DNA from 3 places in the Mesorhizobium silamurunense genome. Region 3 is predicted to be linked to each of the others. Evidence: riboswitches for the same ligand, from Rfam matches in the RefSeq annotation. Region 3 holds a riboswitch; each other region holds the start of a gene.

Region 1 (6,804 bases), on a different contig from region 3:
CGAGATCGGCGCCATCGTGCTCGAAACCATCCAGGGCGGCGGTGGCATCATCCAGGCGCCGGCCGAATACTGGCAGAAGCTGCGCGCGCTTTGCGACCGGTATGGCGTGCTGTGGGTCGCCGACGAAGTGCAATGCGGCTACGGCCGTTCCGGCCGCTTTTATGCCTTCGAGCATTACGGCGTCGTGCCGGACGTGACGGCGCTGGCGAAATCGCTCGGCGGCGGCAAGGCGGCAGTCGGCGCCATGATCGCCAAGCGCGACGTCTACATGAAGGCCTATGGCACGCCCAAGACGGCGATGATCCATGCCATGGCGACGTTCGGCGGCATGGGCGAGGCCTGTGTCACCGCGATCGAGGCGCTGAACGTCCTCTATGACGAGGGCCTGATCGACAATGCGGCTTCGACCGGCGATTACCTTCGGCAGCGGCTGCAGGCGCTGAAGGCGAAATATCCGAAGATCATCAAGGACGTGCGCGGCAAGGGCTTCATGATCGGGCTCGAGTTCCACGATTTCTCGCAAACCTTGCCGATGGTGCTGCGTCCGCTGGTGAGCGTGCTCGACGACAAGCTGAAGGGCTCGCTGTCGGGCTTCGTCGGCGCGCTGCTGTTGCGCGACTACGACGTGCTCGTCGCCTTCACCGAATACAATCGCAACGTCATCCGGCTCGAGCCGCCGCTGATCTGCCAGCGCGAGCATGTCGACCGCTTCGTCGATGCCTTCGACAGCCTTCTGTCGCGCGGCATCGTGGCGATCGTGAGGGATTTCGTGAAAAGCCAGGTCCGCTGAGACAGACGATGCTGACTAGGCCGCCCATTGTCCCGACCAATGCGCTCGACCGGCTGACCGGCGCCGGTCTTGCCTGGGGCGAGGGGGCTTATGCGAAATGGGCCGCGCCGATCGGCGCGGCGGCCTTCTCGCTTTACATCCTGCTGACCGCCGTGACGGCCTGGTTCATGCCCGATGCCAACTGGGACATGCTGCCTTACCTCGCGATCGCCGAGGAAGGCACCTATCCCGCTCCGCGGGCGCTGCATGACTATGCCTACAGCACCGTCAAGGAAGGTGTGTCGGCGGGCGACTACAAGATGCTGACCGACGATGGCGGCGGCTTCCGCAGCCACATGGCGGAGAATGCCGCCGACTTCCATTCGCTGCTCGGCATGTACCGGATCAAGTTCCTCTACGCCGAGATCCTGTCTGGCCTCAGCCATATCGTCTCGCCGGTCGAGGCGATGCGGCTGGTGCAGGTGTTCTCGGTGCTCTTGTTCGGCGCCATCACATTGCTCTGGCTGCGGGCGGAAGGCGCGCTGGCGCTGGCGCTGGTCGCCGGCGCCATCCTGATCATGGCCGATTTCGGCGATGCCGCGCGGGTTTCGACGCCGGACCTCCTCTGCTCGGCGCTGTTCCTCGGCGGGCTGTTCGCCTATGTCCGCAAACGCGAGACAGCCTCGGCGACCCTGCTTTTCCTCGCCTTCATGGCGCGGCCGGACAACATCGTCTTCCTCGCCATCTTCGCCGTTCTGCTCGTCGCGTTCCGGCAGAAGGCGTGGGGGGCGCTGGCCGGCTTTGCCGCCTCCTTCGTCGCCTATTTCGCCATCTCGCATTGGGCGCAGCATCCCGGCTGGTGGCCGCATCTTTGGTTCTCCAGCATAGAGCAGCACTACAATATGGACGGCTTCGAACCGCCATTCTCGGTGGCGGCCTATCTCAAGGCCTTTGCCGCCTCGGTGGTGCGCGCCATCGACGTCAACAGTTGGGTCGGCGTCTCGGTGCTGGCTTTAGCCGGCTGGTACGGGCTCGACCGCGCCGGCTTCCGGCTCGACCGCCGCGCCGGCATCCTGCTTGCGGCATTGGTGCTCGGCGTGCTCGCGAAGTTCACGGTCTTCCCGATCCACGACACCCGCATCTATTTTCCCAATCTTCTGCCGCCCTTCCTGCTGCTCGCCGCGCGGCTGATGGCGCTGTGGGCATCGGCGAGCCCGGATCGGCACCGCGAGGTGCAGCACGTCGTTTCCGGAGACAAGTCATGAGCTCAGTTTCCACCATCGCGCGCGTTCTGTTGTCGCTCGGCCTTCCAGCAGGCCTGCTCGATCGTGGACCCTCGCTGCGCGGCACGAAGTTCCTCGCCAACGCGGCGCTCAAGGCGCGCTTCGGCGGTGGACGACCATTCCAGATGGTCAATGTCGGCGCCTGCGACGGCGCGCTGTTCGACGACGTGACGCCCTGGCTGCACCGCATCAGGGGTGCTCGGGCGATGCTGGTCGAGCCGATTCCCTACAACCAGAAGCGGCTGCGCGCCAACTATCCGGACACCGGGCGCTTCGTCATCGAGCCGGTGGCGGTGACCAGGACAAAGGGTACCATCACCGTCCATACGTTCGATGCCGCCGCGCTCGAGGCCGGCACGCTGCCGATCGAGTTCATCGGCTGCTCGTCGGTCACCGACACCAATCTGATGTCCGGCAAGAATGCCTGGGGCGAGGCGGACGCCAATTTCAACAAGTTCGCGCCGCATCTGAAGGACATCGAGGTGCCGTCGGAGACCCTGCAGACGCTGCTCGACCGCAACGGCGTCAGCTATATCGACGCTTTCCTGGTCGATTGCGAGGGCGCCGACTGGATGGTGTTCGACCAGCTCGACCTCCAGCGCTACCGTCCCGGCATGATCAAGATCGAGGTCGGCGCGCTGTCGGCGGCCGAGATCGGCCAGGTCGTCGTCAAGCTCAAGACCGCTGGCTATCAAGTCGGCTTCCAGGCCGAGGACATCTGGGCCTTCGCCTAGCTTCCACCGCTGTGGCGGCAATCGAACCCAATTGCCGTTCGGGCCGGATGCGCTTGACAAAGCGGCGGCGGCTCGTTCAACTGAGCCATTCACCAGGGGAGTCCCGGCAAGGGGCTGAGATACTGCTGGCTTCGCGGCGCAGTGACCCGTTGAACCTGATCCAGTTCATACTGGCGTAGGGACGGTGCAAGCGCTTTGCGGGACTCCATGCCCGAAGACCTGTTCGCACAGGTGGACCAAGGCGGCTTTTCATCCTTCCGGCACAGAACTGGGTCTCCAATGCAGATGAGCAAAGGAGCCTCAAATGAATGCCTTGACCCCCGCCGTTTCGACGGGACCGCTGCCCGCCTCACGGAAAATCCACAAGACCGGCGTCCTCCATCCGCAGATCAGGGTGCCGATGCGCGAGATCAGCGTGCACCCGACCGCCGGTGAGCCGCCGGTGACGGTCTACGATCCGTCAGGCCCATATACCGACCCCGCGATCGAAACGAACATCGAAATGGGACTTGCCCGGCTTCGGCAGGACTGGATCGCGGCGCGCGGCGATGTCGAAGCTTATGACGGCCGCCACGTCAGGCCGGAGGACAACGGATTTGCGACTGGCGAACGGCTGACGCCGGAATTTCCTGTCCGCAATCGTCCTCTGCGGGCGAAAGCCGGCAAGGCGGTGACGCAGCTTGCCTACGCGCGTGCAGGGATCATCACGCCCGAAATGGAATTCGTGGCCATCCGCGAGAACCTCGGCCGCGAGACGCTGTGGGGCAAGCTGCAACAGGATGGCGAGGCGTTCGGTGCATCGATTCCGGATTTCGTCACACCGGAATTCGTGCGCGACGAGGTGGCGCGCGGCCGCGCCATCATCCCCGCCAACATCAACCATCCCGAGAGCGAGCCGATGATCATCGGCCGCAATTTCCTGGTGAAAATCAACGCCAATATCGGCAATTCCGCAGTCACCTCGTCGATGGCCGAGGAGGTCGAAAAAATGGTCTGGGCGATCCGATGGGGCGCCGATACGGTGATGGACCTGTCTACCGGCCGCAACATCCACAACATCCGCGAATGGATCGTGCGCAATTCGCCGGTGCCGATCGGCACGGTGCCGCTCTACCAGGCGCTGGAGAAGGTGGGCGGCATCGCCGAAGACCTGAGCTGGGAGGTCTATCGCGACACGCTGATCGAACAGGCCGAGCAGGGCGTCGACTATTTCACCATCCACGCCGGCGTGCGGCTGCATTACATCCCGCTGACCGTCGATCGGGTCACGGGTATCGTCTCGCGCGGTGGCTCGATCATGGCCAAATGGTGCCTGCACCATCACCGCGAAAGCTTCCTCTATGAGCATTTCGAGGAAATCTGCGACATCTGTCGTGCCTATGACGTCTCCTTCTCGCTCGGCGACGGCCTTCGGCCCGGCTCGATCGCGGATGCCAACGACAAAGCGCAATTCGCCGAGTTGGAAACGCTTGGCGAGCTGACCAAGATCGCTTGGGCAAAGGACTGCCAGGTGATGATCGAAGGTCCCGGACACGTGCCGATGCACAAGATCAAGCAGAACATGGACAAGCAGCTCGCTGTCTGCGGCGAGGCGCCGTTCTACACGCTCGGGCCGCTGACGACGGACATAGCGCCGGGCTACGACCACATCACGTCCGGCATCGGCGCCGCCATGATCGGCTGGTTCGGCACGGCCATGCTCTGTTATGTGACGCCGAAGGAACATCTCGGCCTGCCGGACCGCAACGACGTCAAGACCGGCGTGATAACTTACAGAATAGCCGCTCATGCCGCCGACCTTGCCAAGGGGCATCCCGCAGCGAAGGTCCGCGACGACGCGCTTTCCCGGGCGCGGTTCGAGTTCCGCTGGGAAGATCAGTTCAACCTGTCGCTCGATCCCGAAACGGCGCGCTCGTTCCACGACGAAACCTTGCCCAAGGAAGCGCACAAGGTGGCGCATTTCTGCTCTATGTGCGGACCGAAATTCTGCTCCATGCGCATATCCCACGACATCCGCGCCGAAGCGCAGAAGGAGGGGATGGCGGCGATGGCGGAGAAATACCGCGCCGGCGGCGATCTCTATATGCCTGTCAGCGATGCCGCATTCGGCACGGTCGAGTCGTCATGAGGGTGCTGGTCAAGGGGGCCGGCGTGGCCGGCCTCACCGCGGCGTTCGAACTTGCGGACCGCGGCGCGTTGGTCACTGTCGTCGAGGTCCGGTCTCACCTGGGCGGCAATGCGTCATGGGCCGCAGGCGGCATGCTGGCGCCATGGTGCGAGCGCGAGAGCGCCGAGCAGGCGGTGCTGGATCTCGGACGCGGCGCCGCCGACTGGTGGGACGCTGCTTTGCCCGGCCAAGCGACGCGGGCGGGAACGCTCGTCGTCGCGCCGCCGCGTGATGCGGGCGAGCTCGACCGCTTCGCCAGCCGCACCTCGGGCCATCGCTGGTTGGGCGAGGAGGACATCGCAAGGGTGGAGCCCGACCTCGCCGGCCGTTTCAAGCGCGGGCTGTTCTTCCCCGACGAAGCGCATCTCGACCCGCGCCGGGCAATGGCGGCGCTTCATGACAAGCTGGTCGCGATGGGCGTCGACTTCCATTTCGCAACCGACGGCCAAGGCCTTCCAGGCTTCAAATACAGGGTCGACTGCCGGGGGATCGCGGCGGACGATGCGGCGCTGCGCGGCGTTCGCGGCGAAATGCTGATCCTGCGTACGCCGGATATATCGCTGTCTCGTCCCGTCCGGCTGCTGCATCCGCGCTTTCCGCTCTACATCGTGCCGCGCGCCGACCATCATTTCATGGCCGGCGCAACGATGATCGAGAGCCAGGATGCCGGCCCGGTCACCGTCCGTTCCATGATGGAACTGGCCAGCGCCGCCTGCGCGCTCCATCCGGCCTTCGGTGAGGCGGCGATCGTGGAAATGAGCACCGGTGTCCGTCCGGCCTTTGCCGACAATTTGCCAAGCGTCGAAAGGCTCGGCAACGGCGTCGCGATCAATGGGCTCTATCGCCATGGCTTTCTGCTTGCCCCCGCCATGGCGCGGCAGGCGGCTGACATCCTGTTAAATCCCGACAAACGCGTGGGAGCTTGCGCATGAAACTGATCGTCAACGGAGAAGCGCTCGACAGTGCCGCCGCAACGCTGGCGGTGCTGCTTGCCGAGCTTGACTATGAAGGCGATTGGCTGGCGACGGCCGTCAACAGCGACGTCGTACACAAAGCCAACCGGGCGGAATTTCGATTGAGCGACGGCGATCGGATCGAAATCCTTTCGCCCATGCAGGGAGGCTAGCATGTTCGACCTTCTCGAAGCGGTACTGCCTTCGCGCCTGCTGCTCGGCACCGCCCAGTATCCTTCGCCGGCCATCCTGGCCGATGCGGTCAGGGCGTCGGGCGCCTCGGTGGTGACGGTTTCGCTGCGTCGTGAAATGGCTGGCGGCAGGGGCGGCGAAAAATTCTGGTCGCTGGTCAACTCGCTCGGCGTGAGGATCCTGCCCAACACCGCCGGCTGTCACTCCGTGAAGGAAGCCGTCACGACCGCGAAGATGGCGCGCGAGGTTTTTGGCACGTCCTGGATCAAGCTAGAGGTGATCGGCAACCATGACACGCTCCAGCCGGACGTGTTCAGCCTGGTCAAAGCCGCCCGCATCCTGTGCGAAGACGGTTTCACGGTGTTCCCCTATACCACCGACGATCTCGTCGTCGCCGAGCGGCTGCTGGGCGCAGGCTGCAAGGTCCTCATGCCGTGGTGCGCGCCGATCGGCTCGGCCCTCGGACCGGTCAACATCATGGCGCTGCGCTCGATGCGCGGGCATTTCCCCGACGTGCCGCTGATCGTCGATGCGGGGCTCGGGCGGCCATCGCATGCGGCAACCGTCATGGAACTCGGCTTCGACGCCGTGTTGCTGAACACGGCGGTCGCCAAGGCGGCCGATCCGGTCGGCATGGCGCGCGCTTTCAGCAAGGCGGTCGACGCCGGCCGCGAAGCCTTCGGCTCGGGATTGCTCGAGCCGCGCG
Region 2 (6,804 bases), on a different contig from region 3:
TTATCCAGCCGCCGCGTCTGGCCGCGGTCGAGCCAGACCGTGGCGCGCGAGACGCGCTCGAGGAAGCGGCGGTCGTGCGAGATCAGGATGACGGCGGACGAGGTGCGGGCAAGCTCCTCTTCCAGCCATTCGATGACCGACAGGTCGAGATGGTTGGTCGGCTCGTCGAGCAGCAGGATGTCGGGCTCGGGCGCCATGACGCGGGCAAGCGCCGCGCGGCGCGCCTCGCCGCCGGAAAGGTCGTCCGGCCGTTCCTCGCCGGTCAGGCCGAGATGGTCCATCAGATAGGTGGCGCGATGCGGATCGTCGGCCGGGCTCAGCCCTGCCTCGACATAGGCGCGCACAGAGGCAAAGCCATCCATGTCAGGCATTTGCGGCAAATAGCGAACCGTCGCCGAAGGCTGGCGGAAGACCTCGCCATCCTGCGGCTCGATCATCCCGGCGGCGATCTTGAGCAGCGTCGACTTGCCGGAACCGTTGCGGCCGACCAGCGCGATCTTCTCGCCGGCGGAGGCACTGAGCGCAGCACCGTCGAGCAGCGGCGTGCCGCCAAAGGTCAATTTTATGCCGTCGAGATTGAGAAGAGGCGGAGCCATGTCAGCTTTCGGGAAGAGGATAGGGGTGGGCGAGCAGCAGCGCCCGGCCACGCTCGAGCGCGATCTCGAGCCGGCCCTTGACCTCGTTTGATATAGTGAGCGAGGAGCCGAACGCCACCTCGACACGGTCAAGCGGCCACTTGGCGCCGGAGACCGTCAGGCCGGCGAGTTCGGAAAAGCCGAGCACCGAAAACAGCGTGCCGTCGGCATAGTCGAAGCCGGCCTTGCCCGGCAGGATGGGCACGCCTTCCTGCGCGCCGCTGGTCAGCAGCACCGTCGTGCCTGCCTCGGCCAGCCGCACGCTTAGAGCCAGATGCAGGAAGGCATGGTCGGCGCGCTTGCCGCCGAAGGCGCCGGCCAGCACCAGGCGCGTGGCGCCGCGCGCAAGCGCCTCGGCGATGGCGAGCTCGCCGTCCGTCATGTCCTTTTCAGCCGGAAAGATCTTGCGCGGCACGGCGGCAAGATCCTCCGGCAGGTTCGCCGGCACGGAGTCGAAATCGCCGACCCACAGCTCCGGCACCAAGCCAAGCATGCGGGCATGGCCGATGCCGCCGTCGGCCGCGATGACGCGGGAGCCTTCGATCTGGCGATCGAGCCGAGGCGTGCGCACGAGGTCGCCGCCAAGCAGGATGGTGAATGTGCCCATGGGCGTCGCCCTTACCAGCCCCGCCCGCGAAACGGAAGCCAGGCGCATCCAAACGGAACGGCGCTGCGTTCCAGAGTAAGCCGTGATGCATTGGATGCCAGGCAAACTTCCGCTTGCGCCCCGCATCGGCCGGGCCTATGTCTCGAAACGCTCTAACGGGGTGCCGGACGCTGACTTTGCGAACCGGCTGAGAGGCGACAAAGCCAACCCGCTGAACCTGATCCGGTTTGTACCGGCGGAGGGATTAGACGTTTCGGACCATCCGACGCCTCAATTCCTTTAACGCGAACGAAGGAGGCGCCGATGCGCTCACTGTTGTCCCAGCTTATTCTCGCAACGGGCGTTGTTTCACTTCTGGCAGGCATCGGGCCCGCCGAGGCGAAGGACAAGCTCACCGTCTATACCTATGAAAGCTTCACCGCCGACTGGGGTCCGGGACCTGGGGTGAAGAAGGAATTCGAAGCCGAATGCGGCTGTGATCTCGAATTCGTATCTGTCGCCGACGGCGTGGCGCTGCTCAATCGCGTCAAGCTGGAGGGCGCCGGCACCAAGGCCGATGTCGTGCTCGGCCTCGACACCAACCTGACGGCCGACGCCAAGGCGAGCGGGCTGTTCGCGCCGCATGGCGAAGTGTCCGGCATCAATGTGCCGGGTGGCTGGAGCGATGATACCTTCGTGCCCTTCGACTACGGCTATTTCGCCGTCGTCTACGATACCGAAAAGCTGAAGAGCCCGCCGAAAAGCCTGAAGGAACTGGTCGAGGGCGCCGGCGCCGACAAGATCGTCATCCAGGATCCGCGCACCTCGACGCCGGGCCTGGGGCTGCTGTTGTGGGTGAAGTCGGTCTATGGCGACAAGGCGCCGGAAGCATGGGCGAAGCTCAAGGCAAAAGTGCTCACCGTGACGCCGGGCTGGAGCGAGGCCTACGGCCTGTTCACCAAGGGCGAGGCGCCGATGGTGCTGTCCTACACCACCTCGCCGGCCTACCACATGGTGGCCGAGAACACCGAGCGCTACCAGGCGGCGTCCTTCGAGGAGGGCGAGTACCTGCAGATCGAGGTCGCCGGCATCACCACGACCGGCGCGAAGAACCCGCTGGCGGAAAAGTTCATTGCCTTCATGACAGGGCCGAAATTCCAGGACGTCATCCCCGAGACCAACTGGATGTTCCCGGCCGGCAAGACCGACAAGCCGCTCAATCCTGCCTTCGACAAACTGGTGAAGCCAACCAAGACCCTGCTGTTCAGCCCGGAGGAGGTCGCGGCCAACCGCAAGGCTTGGGTGGATGAATGGCTGGCGGCGATGAGCAAGTGACTGCGCCTTTCACCTTCCCCCTTGTGGGGAGGGTCGATCCGCGAAGCGGAGCGGGGTGGGGGTAGCGACGTTGCGGACTTCCTCACCCCCGCCCCGGTTCGCTGATGCCGCTTCGCGGCATCCGCTCACCGACCCTCCCCACAAGGGGGAGGGTGGCAGGCCGGCGCCTGATTCCCGCATAACCGCCGGCATCGTCGCCCTTGCGGCAGTCGCCGTGCTCATCGGCGGCGCCTTCGCCGGACTCATCCTCGAAGGCGCCCGCGACCCGTCGGGCGCTGCCGGCGCCTTCGACAGCTATCTCTTGCGCGTCGCCCGCTTCACGCTGTGGCAGGCGCTGCTATCCACATTGCTGTCGGTCGCGCCGGCGCTGCTGGTGGCGCGCGCTCTGTCCCGGCACCCGAAGTTTCCCGGGCGTCGCCTGATGCTGCAGCTCTTCACCGTGCCGCTGGCGCTGCCGGCAATCGTTGCGGCGCTCGGCGTGTTGGCGCTCTACGGCCATGCCGGCTATTTTGCCGGCGTCCTCGGCGGCCTTGGCGGTCAGGAATGGCCCGGCATCTACGGCCTGTCCGGTATCCTCGTCGCGCATGTCTTCTTCAACCTGCCTTTGGCCACGCGCCTGTTCCTGGAGGCGCTCGGCACCGTGCCCGCCGACCAGTGGCGGCTAGCGAGCCAGCTCGGCATGGGGGCTTGGCCGGCGTTGCGGCTGATCGAATGGCCGGCGCTGCGCGCGGCATTGCCGGGCGTCGCCGGGCTGGTCTTCATGCTCTGCATCACCTCCTTCACCATCGTGCTGACGCTGGGCGGCGGACCGGCGGCGACGACGCTGGAGGTCGCGATCTACCAGGCGCTGCGCTTCGATTTCGATCCTGCGCGGGCCGTGACACTGACGTTCCTTCAGATCGTCCTGACCTTCGTCGTGGTCGCCATGCTGACGCGGCTCGGCGCCAACACGGTCGGCGATGCCAATCTGCCGGTGGCGCCACGCCGCTATCTTGCGACCGGCAAGGCCGAAACGCTGCTGAATGCCGGCCTGATTGCGTTTGCCTTGCTGTTCGTCGCCGGGCCGATGGCGGCGACCGTGCTCGCCGGGCTGGGGGCGGATCTCGGCCGGCTGGCCGGCGAGGACGCCGTGCGCCGAGCGACGCTCACCAGCGCCGGGCTCTCTTTCTTCTCGGCGCTGCTTTCGGTGACGCTGTCACTCTCGCTGATCGCCGCCCGGCGCGCGTTGGCCTTGCGGCGTGCGGGCAGCGCTACGTCGCTGCTCGAGCATGCCGCCGACACCGGCGCCGGTTTCGTGCTCGTCGTGCCGCCGATCGTGGTCGGCGCCGGCTGGTTCCTGGCTTTGCGCAACATCACGGATGTGTTCGCCATCGCACCCGTCATGGTCGTTGCCGTCAACGCGGTTATGGCGATGCCGTTCGCCATCCGCGCCGTTCGCCCGGCCTACGACGCGGCGAGCGAGCGCCATGAGCGGCTCTGCCTGGCGCTCGGCATTTCCGGCTGGAACCGGCTACGCCTGGTCGACTGGCCTTCGCTTCGGCGGCCTTTAGCCACCGGCTTTGCCTTCGCCATGGCGCTGTCGCTCGGCGACCTCGGCGTGATCGCGCTGTTCGGCAGCGATTCGGTGCAGACCTTGCCCTATCTCTTGCTCGCGCGCATGGGCAGCTACCGGACCGCCGACGCCGCGGGGCTTGCCTTGCTGCTCGGCCTCGTTTGCCTGATGCTGGTTATCGCCGCCGACTGGCTGGGGCGGGAAGCAAAGGCATGACAACGGCAAACAATGGCATAGCGGCGGAGAAGGCGCTGGCCGTGACGCTGGACGACGTTTCGTTCAGCTATAGCGAGGCATCGTTCGGCTTCGATGCCGAATTCGCCGCCGGCAGGATCACCGCTGTCATGGGGCCGAGCGGTTCAGGCAAGTCGACGCTGCTCAATCTGGTCGCCGGCTTCGAATCGCCCGGCGCCGGCAAGGTGCTGATCGGCGGAATCGATGTCGGCGACACTGCGCCTTCCGCGCGGCCGGTGTCGATGGTGTTCCAGGAAAACAATCTGTTTGCCCATCTTTCGGTCGAAGGCAATGTCGGGCTCGGCCGCTCGCCATCGCTCAAGCTCTCTGCCGCCGACCGCCATGCGGTGTCGGAGGCGCTGGCGCGCGTCGGCCTTGCCGGCAAGGAGAAGCGGCTGCCGCGCGAGCTTTCGGGCGGCGAGCGGCAGCGCGTCGCGCTGGCAAGGGTGCTCCTGCGCGACCGTCCGGTGCTGCTGCTCGACGAGCCTTTCGCCTCGCTCGGCCCTGCACTGCGCGACGACATGCTCGACCTTGTGGCCGGCATCCATGCCGAGCGGCAGATGACGGTGCTTTTCGTCACGCACCAGCCGGAGGACGCGCGCCGCATCGGCCAGGAGATAGTGTTTGTCGACGAGGGCAGGGTCGCGGCAACGGGGTCGGCCGCCGATTTCTTCGACGGCTCTGGACCGGACGCCTTCCGGCGCTATATCGGCGATCGAGGCGGCAGCGTTGCCGGATCACAACATATTGCCCGGAAGCGGACATAATTTACGGCCAAACCGGCTGCGGGTAATCCGGCGTTTGCTTGCCTTGTCCGGGGGAGTGTGGCTAGGTCCGGCCATGCTGGTCCGGAGTGGCCGTGATTTGCCGAAAGATTTCGAAAGGAAGCCGATCTGACGACCGGCATCGAGAGTGCGTGGACGAGGCCGCTGGCGCGATTTTTCGCGATGGCCGGCTTTGCCGTGGCGCTGGCGAGCTGCCAGATGTTCACACCGCCGGACGTGCAGGAGTCCGGTTTCCAGCCCTCGGATAAGCCGATCACGGTCGACAATGTCGTCGCCAACGCCAAGCTTGCCGAGATGGCGAAAGCGCAGCATCCGCGAATTCTCGCCACCTATGGCGGCGAATATTCCGATCCGAAGCTCGAGCGCATGGTGGCCAAGGTCGTCGGCAATTTGACGGTGGTGTCGGCCAACCCGACGCAGACCTATCGCATCACCATTCTCAATTCGCCCAACGTCAACGCCTTCGCGCTGCCGGGCGGCTATCTCTATGTCACGCGCGGGCTCTTGGCGCTGGCCAACGATTCCTCGGAGCTCGCGGCCGTCATCGCGCATGAGATGGGCCACGTCACCGCCAATCACGGCCTGCAGCGGCAGCAGCTCGAGGCCGAGGAGGGATTGGCGACCAAGGTCGTCTCCGATGTGCTCGGCGACAGCCCGACAGCCAAGGCCGCACTCATCCGCGGCAAGCTGAAGCTGGCGCAATTCTCGCGCAACCAGGAACTTCAGGCCGACGCCATCGGCATCAAGTCGATCGGCGAGGCTGGCTACGATCCCTACGCGGCCGGCCGCTTCCTGCAGTCGATGTCGGCTTATACCGATTTCCGCTCGGTCAGCGGCGCCACCGATGCCAGCCTCGACTTCCTGGCCACGCATCCCAACACGCCGCAGCGCATCGAGCTGGCGCAGCGCCTCGCCCGCAATTTCGGCCCGCCCGGTGTCGGCACGCGCGACCGCGACGCCTTCCTCGCTGGCATAGACGGCCTGCTCTACGGCGACACGCCGGAAGAAGGCTATGTGCGCGGGCAGACCTTCCTGCATCCGGGCCTTGGCGTGTCGTTCTCCGTGCCGGACGGCTTCGTCATCGACAATTCGGCGGCCGCCGTGACCGCGACCGGTCCGGGCGACATCGCCATCCGCTTCGACGGCGTGGCGATCAACAAGTCGGTCTCGCTGACCGACTACATCCGCAGCGGCTGGGTCGCCGGACTGGACGACTCGACTGTCCGCCAGGAAATGGTCAACGGCAACGAGGCGGCGATGGCGCATGCAACCGCGCAAGGGTGGCAGTTCGATATCGCGGTGATCCGCGCCGGCGGGCAGGTCTACCGGCTGCTGACCGCCGCACCTTCGGCCAGCACCGCGCTGGAGCCGGTCGCGCGCTCTGTCAGCGGTTCGTTCCGCACGTTGAGCGCAACCGAGAAGGCGGCGCTGAAGCCGCTGCATATCCGGGTGGTCACCGTGCAGCCCGGCCAGAACATGGGCACGCTTGCCGCCCAGATGGTCGGCGTCGACCGCAAGCTCGACCTCTTCCGCGTGCTGAATGCAATGTCGCCCGGCGCGACCGTGTCGGCCGGCGACAAGGTCAAGATCGTCACCGACAAATAGGGCCGGCGGCCGCGTTCGGGCAGCTTGCGCCGGGAAACGGCTCGACGCTGTCTATTCGGTCGGCCCCGCGCA
Region 3 (6,403 bases):
GAACCGGTCGCTTCCAGCACGGCCGAAGAGGCGAAGTTGTCGGAAGCGATCAGTTTGAGCGTGGTCCGCTCGTGCCGCTCCTGCCGTAGAAGCAGTTCGTGAACGCGGCAATCGACTGAGGCCAAGGGAGACCGTCCTTAGGTGTCGGGCTGCGCGATGGCACCGTCGGCGGAGTTGTCCATGACAGTTTCGCTCCCATTGGATTGATCTATTTCACGACAAGCACGCGGGCCCTTTCACCGCGGGTCGTGTATTTTGCAGCTTCTCGAAAACAAACCCTTTGCCTTTGCGCACGCTGTCTTCAAGCGGGCTTGCCTTTGCCAGATGCGCCGCAATCGCGCTGGCCAGCATGCATCCCGTACCGCGCATCGACGTAGCAAGGCGCGGTGTGTCGAAGCGGACTGGTTCGTGATCGCAGCGCAACAGAATATCGGTCGATCGGGGTCCCGATCCATGACCGCCTTTGATCAGAATGGCCTGCGCATCCGCGGCCAGCAGTTCCTGGCCCTGCCTGACTGCGCCGTCCTCGTCGACCGCGTGTTCCGCCCCGATAAGAAGCGCAAGTTCGATGAGATTGGGTGTGACGAGACGGCAAAGCGGCATCAGATTGCGCTTCATGACGGCGATGGCACCTGCTTCCAGCAGCGCCAGGCCTGAGGTCGAGGCGAGCACGGGGTCGAGGATTGCCGGCACCTGCGGATTTTCGCGCAGCACTGCGGCAACGGTAACGATGATCTCGGCCGTTGCGAGCATGCCGATCTTGATGGCCGCCACCTTGTTGGCCTGCAGCGCGGCGCGCATCTGATCGGCCACCAGGCTTGGTGACGAACGACGGATTTCCATGACGGCTTCGTGGGTCTGCACCGTCAGCGCGGTGACGGCGAGGCAGGTTCGCACGCCAATCGAAGAGATCGTCTCGATATCGCGCGCAATTCCGGCACCCCCGCTGGAGTCCGAGCCACCGACGACAAGCACATACGGGTCTCGCTTCAGCGCCATTGATCCGTCTTTTCGATCCATTCCCGCGTGCGCGCTTCGGGGTCGTCGTTCAGGGTGATGTCGGTCACCACTGCTGCGCTGTCCGCGCCAGCCGCAAAGACGCCATCGAGCCGTTCCGGGTTGAGGCCGCCAATGGCGACCAATGGAATCGGAGCAACGCATGCCCGCCATTCGGCGATCCGTTCGAGCCCTTGCGGCGTCCATTTCATCTTCTTCAGGATGGTCGGGTAGATGGGGCCGAGCGCGATGTAGTCGGGCTCGGCGGCCATGGCCGTCTCCAGTTCGAGATGATCATGGGTGCTCAGTCCGAGCCTGGTGCCGGCTGCCCGAATCCGCGAACGATCGGCGGTCTGCAAATCCTCCTGGCCGAGATGCACGAAGTCGCAGCCTTCCTCGATCGCTAGCCGCCAATGATCGTTGACGATGAGCTGGCACCGGTGTCGAGCACACAAGGCCTTCGCCTTGCGGATTTCGGTGCGCAACCCGGCCTGATCCATGGTCTTGATGCGGAGCTGAACCAGCTTGACGCCGAGTGGCACCAGCCGCTCGATCCAGGCAGCGCTGTCGACGATCAGGTAGAAGGGATCGAGCTTCATGAAAAAACTGCCCTGCCGATCGTCGGTGTCGACGGCACGGCGACGTCGCGCGGTTCGAGCATTCCCGAACTGAAAGCTTCACGGCCGGCCTCGACCGCCTTGCCGAACGCACGCGCCATGCCGACCGGATCGGCCGCCCTGGCGACCGCCGTGTTCAGGAGCACGGCGTCAAAGCCGAGTTCCATGACGGTTGCCGCGTGCGACGGTCGTCCGAGCCCCGCATCTACAATCAGCGGGACGCCAGGGAAATGTCCGCGCATCGAGCGCAGCGCCATGATGTTGACCGGCCCAAGCGCGGAACCGATCGGTGCGCACCACGGCATCAAGACGTTGCAGCCTGCCTCCAGCAGCCGCTCGGCGACAACAAGGTCGTCGGTGGTGTAGGGAAGTACCGCAAAACCGTCCTCGCACAGGATGCGGGCGGCTTCGACCAGACCGAACACATCTGGTTGTAGCGTGTCGTGGTTGCCGATCACTTCGAGCTTGATCCAGTTGGTACCGAAGACTTCGCGCGCCATTTTCGCGGTCGTGACCGCTTCCTGGACGGAGTGGCAGCCGGCGGTGTTGGGCAGGATTCTGACGCCGAGCGATCGGATCAACGACCAGAATTTTTCGCCAGCCCTGCCGCCCGCCATTTCACGGCGCAACGAGACGGTCACCACCGACGTGCCCGAGGCCTTGACCGCATCTGCAAGGATGGCAGGCGAAGGATATTGAGCCGTGCCGAGAAGCAGCCGGGAGGCAAGCGTCGTCCCGAAAAGTTCGAACATGCTAGCCTCCCTGCATGGGCGAGAGGATTTCGATCCGGTCGCCGTCGCTCAACTGGAACTCCGCCCGCCCGGCTTTGTGCACGAGGTCGCTATTGACGGCCGTTGCCAGCCAATCGCCCTCATAGTCGAGCGCGGCAAGCAGCTCCGCCAGCGTGGTGGCGGCAACCTCATGCGCTTCGCCGTTGACCATCAGCTTCATGAGTAAGTTCCTTGGTTCCGTCTTGATTGAAAACCAGGTCGGCCGCCTGGCGCGCCATGGCGGGGGCGAGGAGAAAACCATGGCGATAGAGCCCGTTGATCGCGACGGTGCTTCCACATGCCTCGACACGCGGCAGGTTGTCGGGAAAGGCCGGACGGACGCCGGCGCCGGTCTCAATGATGCCAGCCTCACCGAAGGCCGGATGGAGAGCATAGGCCGCGCCCAAAAGCTCCATCATCGAACGCGCCGTGACCGGTCCTGTGGACTGGCTTTCGATCATCGTCGCGCCAACCATGAAACGGTGGTCGGTGCGCGGTACCACATAGAGCGGAAAGCGCGGATGTAGCAGCCGGACCGGGCGCGACAGCGAAATGTCCGGCGTGCGCAGGATCAGCATCTCGCCGCGAACGCCGCGCAGCCCGTCGTCTTCTGCCGCCATCCCCGTGCAATCGATCCGGCGATCGAAGCCGGAAACATGCCGGGCGTGGGTGCCGAAGCGGAACTCGACACCCATGGCTGCGAGCCTGTCATGAAGTGCCACCATCGCCTGACGCGGGTCGAGATGAGCCTCATCGGGGAAGAGCAATCCGCGCCGGAAGCGGCCGGCGAGGTCGGTTTCCAGGAGCGCAATTTCGTCCTCATTGACACGCCGATGGCCCGACGTGCGACTTGCGAACCGGTCAAGCTCGCCCGCATCGCGCGGTGCAGCAACAACCAGCGTTCCGGCCCGTGTCACCTGACCCGGCAGCACCGCATCCCACCAGCCGGCGGCGTCGCGTCCGAGATCCAGCACTGGCTGCTCAGCGCTTTCACGCTCGCACCATGGCGCCAGCATGCCGCCGGCGAACCACGATGCGTTGCCACCGATGCCATGCCGGGTCTCGGCGACTGTGACCGTCGCGCCGCGGGCGGCGAGCTCGAAGGCGGCGGTGAGGCCGGCGACGCCGGCCCCTTTGACCAGCACTCTCATGACGGTTCCGGCGCCTCTGGCATGAGCGGTGCGTCGGTCTCGCCAACTGGCATGTAGAGATCGCCGCCCTCGCGGTATTTCGCCGCCATCGCCGCCATGCCCTCCTTTTGGGCCTCGGCGCGGATGTCGTGAGAAATGCGCATGGAGCAGAATTTCGGCCCGCACATCGAGCAGAAATGCGCCAGCTTGTGCGCTTCCTTCGGCAAGGTCTCGTCGTGGAAGGAACGCGCTGTTTCGGGATCGAGCGACAGGTTGAACTGGTCCTCCCAGCGGAACTCGAAGCGCGCGCGGGAAAGGGCATCATCCCTGACTTTCGCCGCCGGGTGCCCCTTCGCCAGGTCGGCGGCATGCGCGGCGATCTTGTAGGTGATCACGCCGGTCTTGACGTCATTGCGATCGGGAAGCCCGAGATGTTCCTTCGGCGTGACGTAGCAGAGCATGGCCGTGCCGAACCAGCCGATCATCGCCGCACCGATGCCGGAGGTGATGTGGTCGTAACCTGGTGCGATGTCGGTCGTCAGCGGCCCCAGCGTATAGAACGGCGCCTCGCCGCAGACGGCGAGCTGCTTGTCCATGTTCTGCTTGACCTTGTGCATCGGCACGTGGCCGGGGCCTTCGATCATCACCTGGCAATCCTTCGCCCAGGCGATCTGCGTCAGCTCGCCGAGCGTCTCCAACTCGGCGAATTGTGCTCTGTCATTGGCGTCGGCGATTGAGCCGGGACGAAGGCCGTCGCCGAGCGAAAAGGACACGTCATAGGCGCGGCAGATGTCGCAGATTTCGTCGAAATGCTCATAGAGGAAGCTCTCCCGGTGATGGTGCAGGCACCATTTGGCCATGATCGAGCCGCCGCGAGAGACGATGCCCGTGACCCGGTCGACGGTCAGCGGGATATAGTGCAGTCGAACACCGGCATGGATGGTGAAATAGTCGACGCCCTGTTCGGCCTGCTCGATCAGCGTGTCGCGATACACCTCCCAGGTCAGGTCCTCGGCGATGCCGCCGACCTTTTCCAGCGCCTGGTAAAGCGGCACCGTGCCGATCGGCACCGGCGCATTGCGCACGATCCATTCGCGAATGTTGTGGATGTTGCGGCCCGTAGACAGGTCCATCACCGTGTCGGCGCCCCAGCGGATCGCCCAGACCATCTTTTCGACCTCTTCGGCCATCGACGAGGTGACCGCCGAGTTGCCGATATTGGCGTTGATCTTCACCAGGAAATTGCGACCGATGATCATCGGCTCGCTCTCGGGATGGTTGATGTTTGCCGGAATTATGGCCCGTCCACGCGCCACCTCATCGCGCACGAATTCCGGGGTGACGAAGTCGGGGATCACCGCGCCGAAGGCTTCGCTGTCGCGGGGCAGCTTGCCGCGGGCGATCTCGCGGCCGAGGTTCTCGCGGATGGCGACGAACTCCATCTCGGGCGTGATGATGCCGGCGCGCGCATAGGCAAGCTGGGTCACCGCCTTGCCTGCCTTGGCCCTGAGTGGCCGGTTGCGAGCAGGAAATTCCGGCGTCAGGCGCTCGCCCGTCGCAAAGCCATTGTCTTCCGGCTGCACATGGCGGCCGTCATAGGCCTCGACGTCACCTCGCGCCGTAATCCATTCGTGGCGAAGCCGTGCGAGGCCCTTTTCGATGCTGGTTTCGACAGTCGGGTCTGTATAGGGGCCGGACGGATCGTAGACGGTGACGGGCGGTTCGCCGGCCGTTGGATGGACGGAGATTTCGCGCATAGGCACCCTGATCTGCGGGTGGATGGCACCGGGCTTGTGGATTTTTCGTGAGGCGGGCAGCGGTCCCGTCGACACGGCGGGGGTGAGGGCATTCATCGTGAGGCTCCTTTGCTCATGCATTGGAGACCCAGTTCTGTGCCGGAAGGATGAAAAGACGCTTTGGCCGCCCTGCTTGCGACAGGCCTCGGGCGTAAACTCCCGCAAAGCGCTTGCACCGTCCCTACGCCAGTATGAACTGGATCAGGTTCAACGGGTCACTGCGCCGCGAAAGCCAGCAGTATCTCAGCCCCTTGCCGGGACTCCCCTGGTGAATGCCCTAGGTTGAACGGGCTTGCGCTAGCTTGTCAAGCGGCTTCGGGCCGCGGCGACGATCTGCGGCCCGTCAGACCCGGGAGGAAGGCTCGTGCATGTGTCGGGCGCACGCCCAGGAGACCAGGCAGGGATAAGGGGATCGCCGAACCGTCGGACTAAAGATCGATCCTTATGATGATCACGCCTTCAATCGGCACCAAAGTTTTGCGCGTAGATCGCCTCGATCCGCCCTGCCTCGTCATTGGTCAGCGCGGCGAATTCCTTTTCGCGGGCCGTTCGACAGGTGGCCACCATTTGGTGAAGGAAACGGGAGGGCAGATTGGCCAGCCACTCGGGCATGTCGATCAAGTCGTCAACCTGCTGCCGGAATTGAGCTGCAGAAAGGCGGTTTCTTAAGGAAGGTCCCGTTCGAAAGGATTGCTACTACCACGCTGTCACGGAACGCTCGTCGAAAACATCGCCAAGCTGCCCAAGGCCACTGCTGTGACTTGATGGAGCATGCCGTTAGCGACGGGCGGTGATCTCTCAATGAAACCCTTTTCGATGTCCAATATCCCGTCCTCGGCCAGCATCGCCAAGTCTGAATCGAGAAAACGGATCGGATCGGATCCGTGGGCGGCACAGATTGCCGGCACATCCGCCTCGAGATCGCACATTAATCGCTCGATGATTGTGGCTCGCACGCGGTCTTCGTCGGTGAGACGGTAGCCCTTTGACGTCGCCAGACGGCCAGCAGCCGAGTGTAAGAATCCCGTGTAACCTCGTTCTGGACGTACCCCTCGCCGACGCGGCCGTAGCTGACGCGCCGAAACCGATCAGGG

Evidence for each region. A riboswitch is a leader RNA that binds a small molecule or an ion and turns the genes downstream of it on or off. The one in region 3 is predicted to bind thiamine pyrophosphate.
Region 1: linked by a shared signal. The riboswitch ahead of thiC (phosphomethylpyrimidine synthase ThiC) and the one ahead of thiC (phosphomethylpyrimidine synthase ThiC) in region 3 are both predicted to bind thiamine pyrophosphate.
Region 2: linked by a shared signal. The riboswitch ahead of thiB (thiamine ABC transporter substrate binding subunit) and the one ahead of thiC (phosphomethylpyrimidine synthase ThiC) in region 3 are both predicted to bind thiamine pyrophosphate.

The regions. Positions count from the first base shown of each region.
Region 1 covers NZ_LPVS01000098.1:43,732-50,535, forward strand. Annotated here, with positions in the region: gene AU465_RS29185 (aspartate aminotransferase family protein) at 1-790, shown strand, start outside; gene AU465_RS29190 (hypothetical protein) at 799-2,034, shown strand; gene AU465_RS29195 (FkbM family methyltransferase) at 2,031-2,786, shown strand; TPP riboswitch at 2,871-2,986, shown strand; gene thiC (phosphomethylpyrimidine synthase ThiC) at 3,091-4,914, shown strand; gene thiO (glycine oxidase ThiO) at 4,911-5,885, shown strand; gene thiS (sulfur carrier protein ThiS) at 5,882-6,079, shown strand; gene AU465_RS29215 (thiazole synthase) at 6,081-6,804, shown strand, end outside.
Region 2 covers NZ_LPVS01000041.1:54,853-61,656, reverse strand. Annotated here, with positions in the region: gene AU465_RS11910 (ABC-F family ATP-binding cassette domain-containing protein) at 1-596, opposite strand, end outside; gene AU465_RS11905 (thiamine diphosphokinase) at 598-1,242, opposite strand; TPP riboswitch at 1,389-1,503, shown strand; gene thiB (thiamine ABC transporter substrate binding subunit) at 1,546-2,556, shown strand; gene thiP (thiamine/thiamine pyrophosphate ABC transporter permease) at 2,735-4,324, shown strand; gene thiQ (thiamine ABC transporter ATP-binding protein) at 4,321-5,109, shown strand; gene AU465_RS11885 (M48 family metalloprotease) at 5,290-6,732, shown strand.
Region 3 covers NZ_LPVS01000052.1:87-6,489, reverse strand. Annotated here, with positions in the region: partial or broken gene glyA (serine hydroxymethyltransferase) at 1-125, opposite strand, end outside; gene AU465_RS14420 (hydroxymethylpyrimidine/phosphomethylpyrimidine kinase) at 214-999, opposite strand; gene AU465_RS14415 (thiamine phosphate synthase) at 990-1,595, opposite strand; gene AU465_RS14410 (thiazole synthase) at 1,592-2,365, opposite strand; gene thiS (sulfur carrier protein ThiS) at 2,367-2,564, opposite strand; gene thiO (glycine oxidase ThiO) at 2,533-3,534, opposite strand; gene thiC (phosphomethylpyrimidine synthase ThiC) at 3,531-5,366, opposite strand; TPP riboswitch at 5,470-5,586, opposite strand; gene AU465_RS14390 (hypothetical protein) at 5,769-5,930, opposite strand; partial or broken gene AU465_RS14385 (hypothetical protein) at 6,017-6,403, opposite strand, start outside.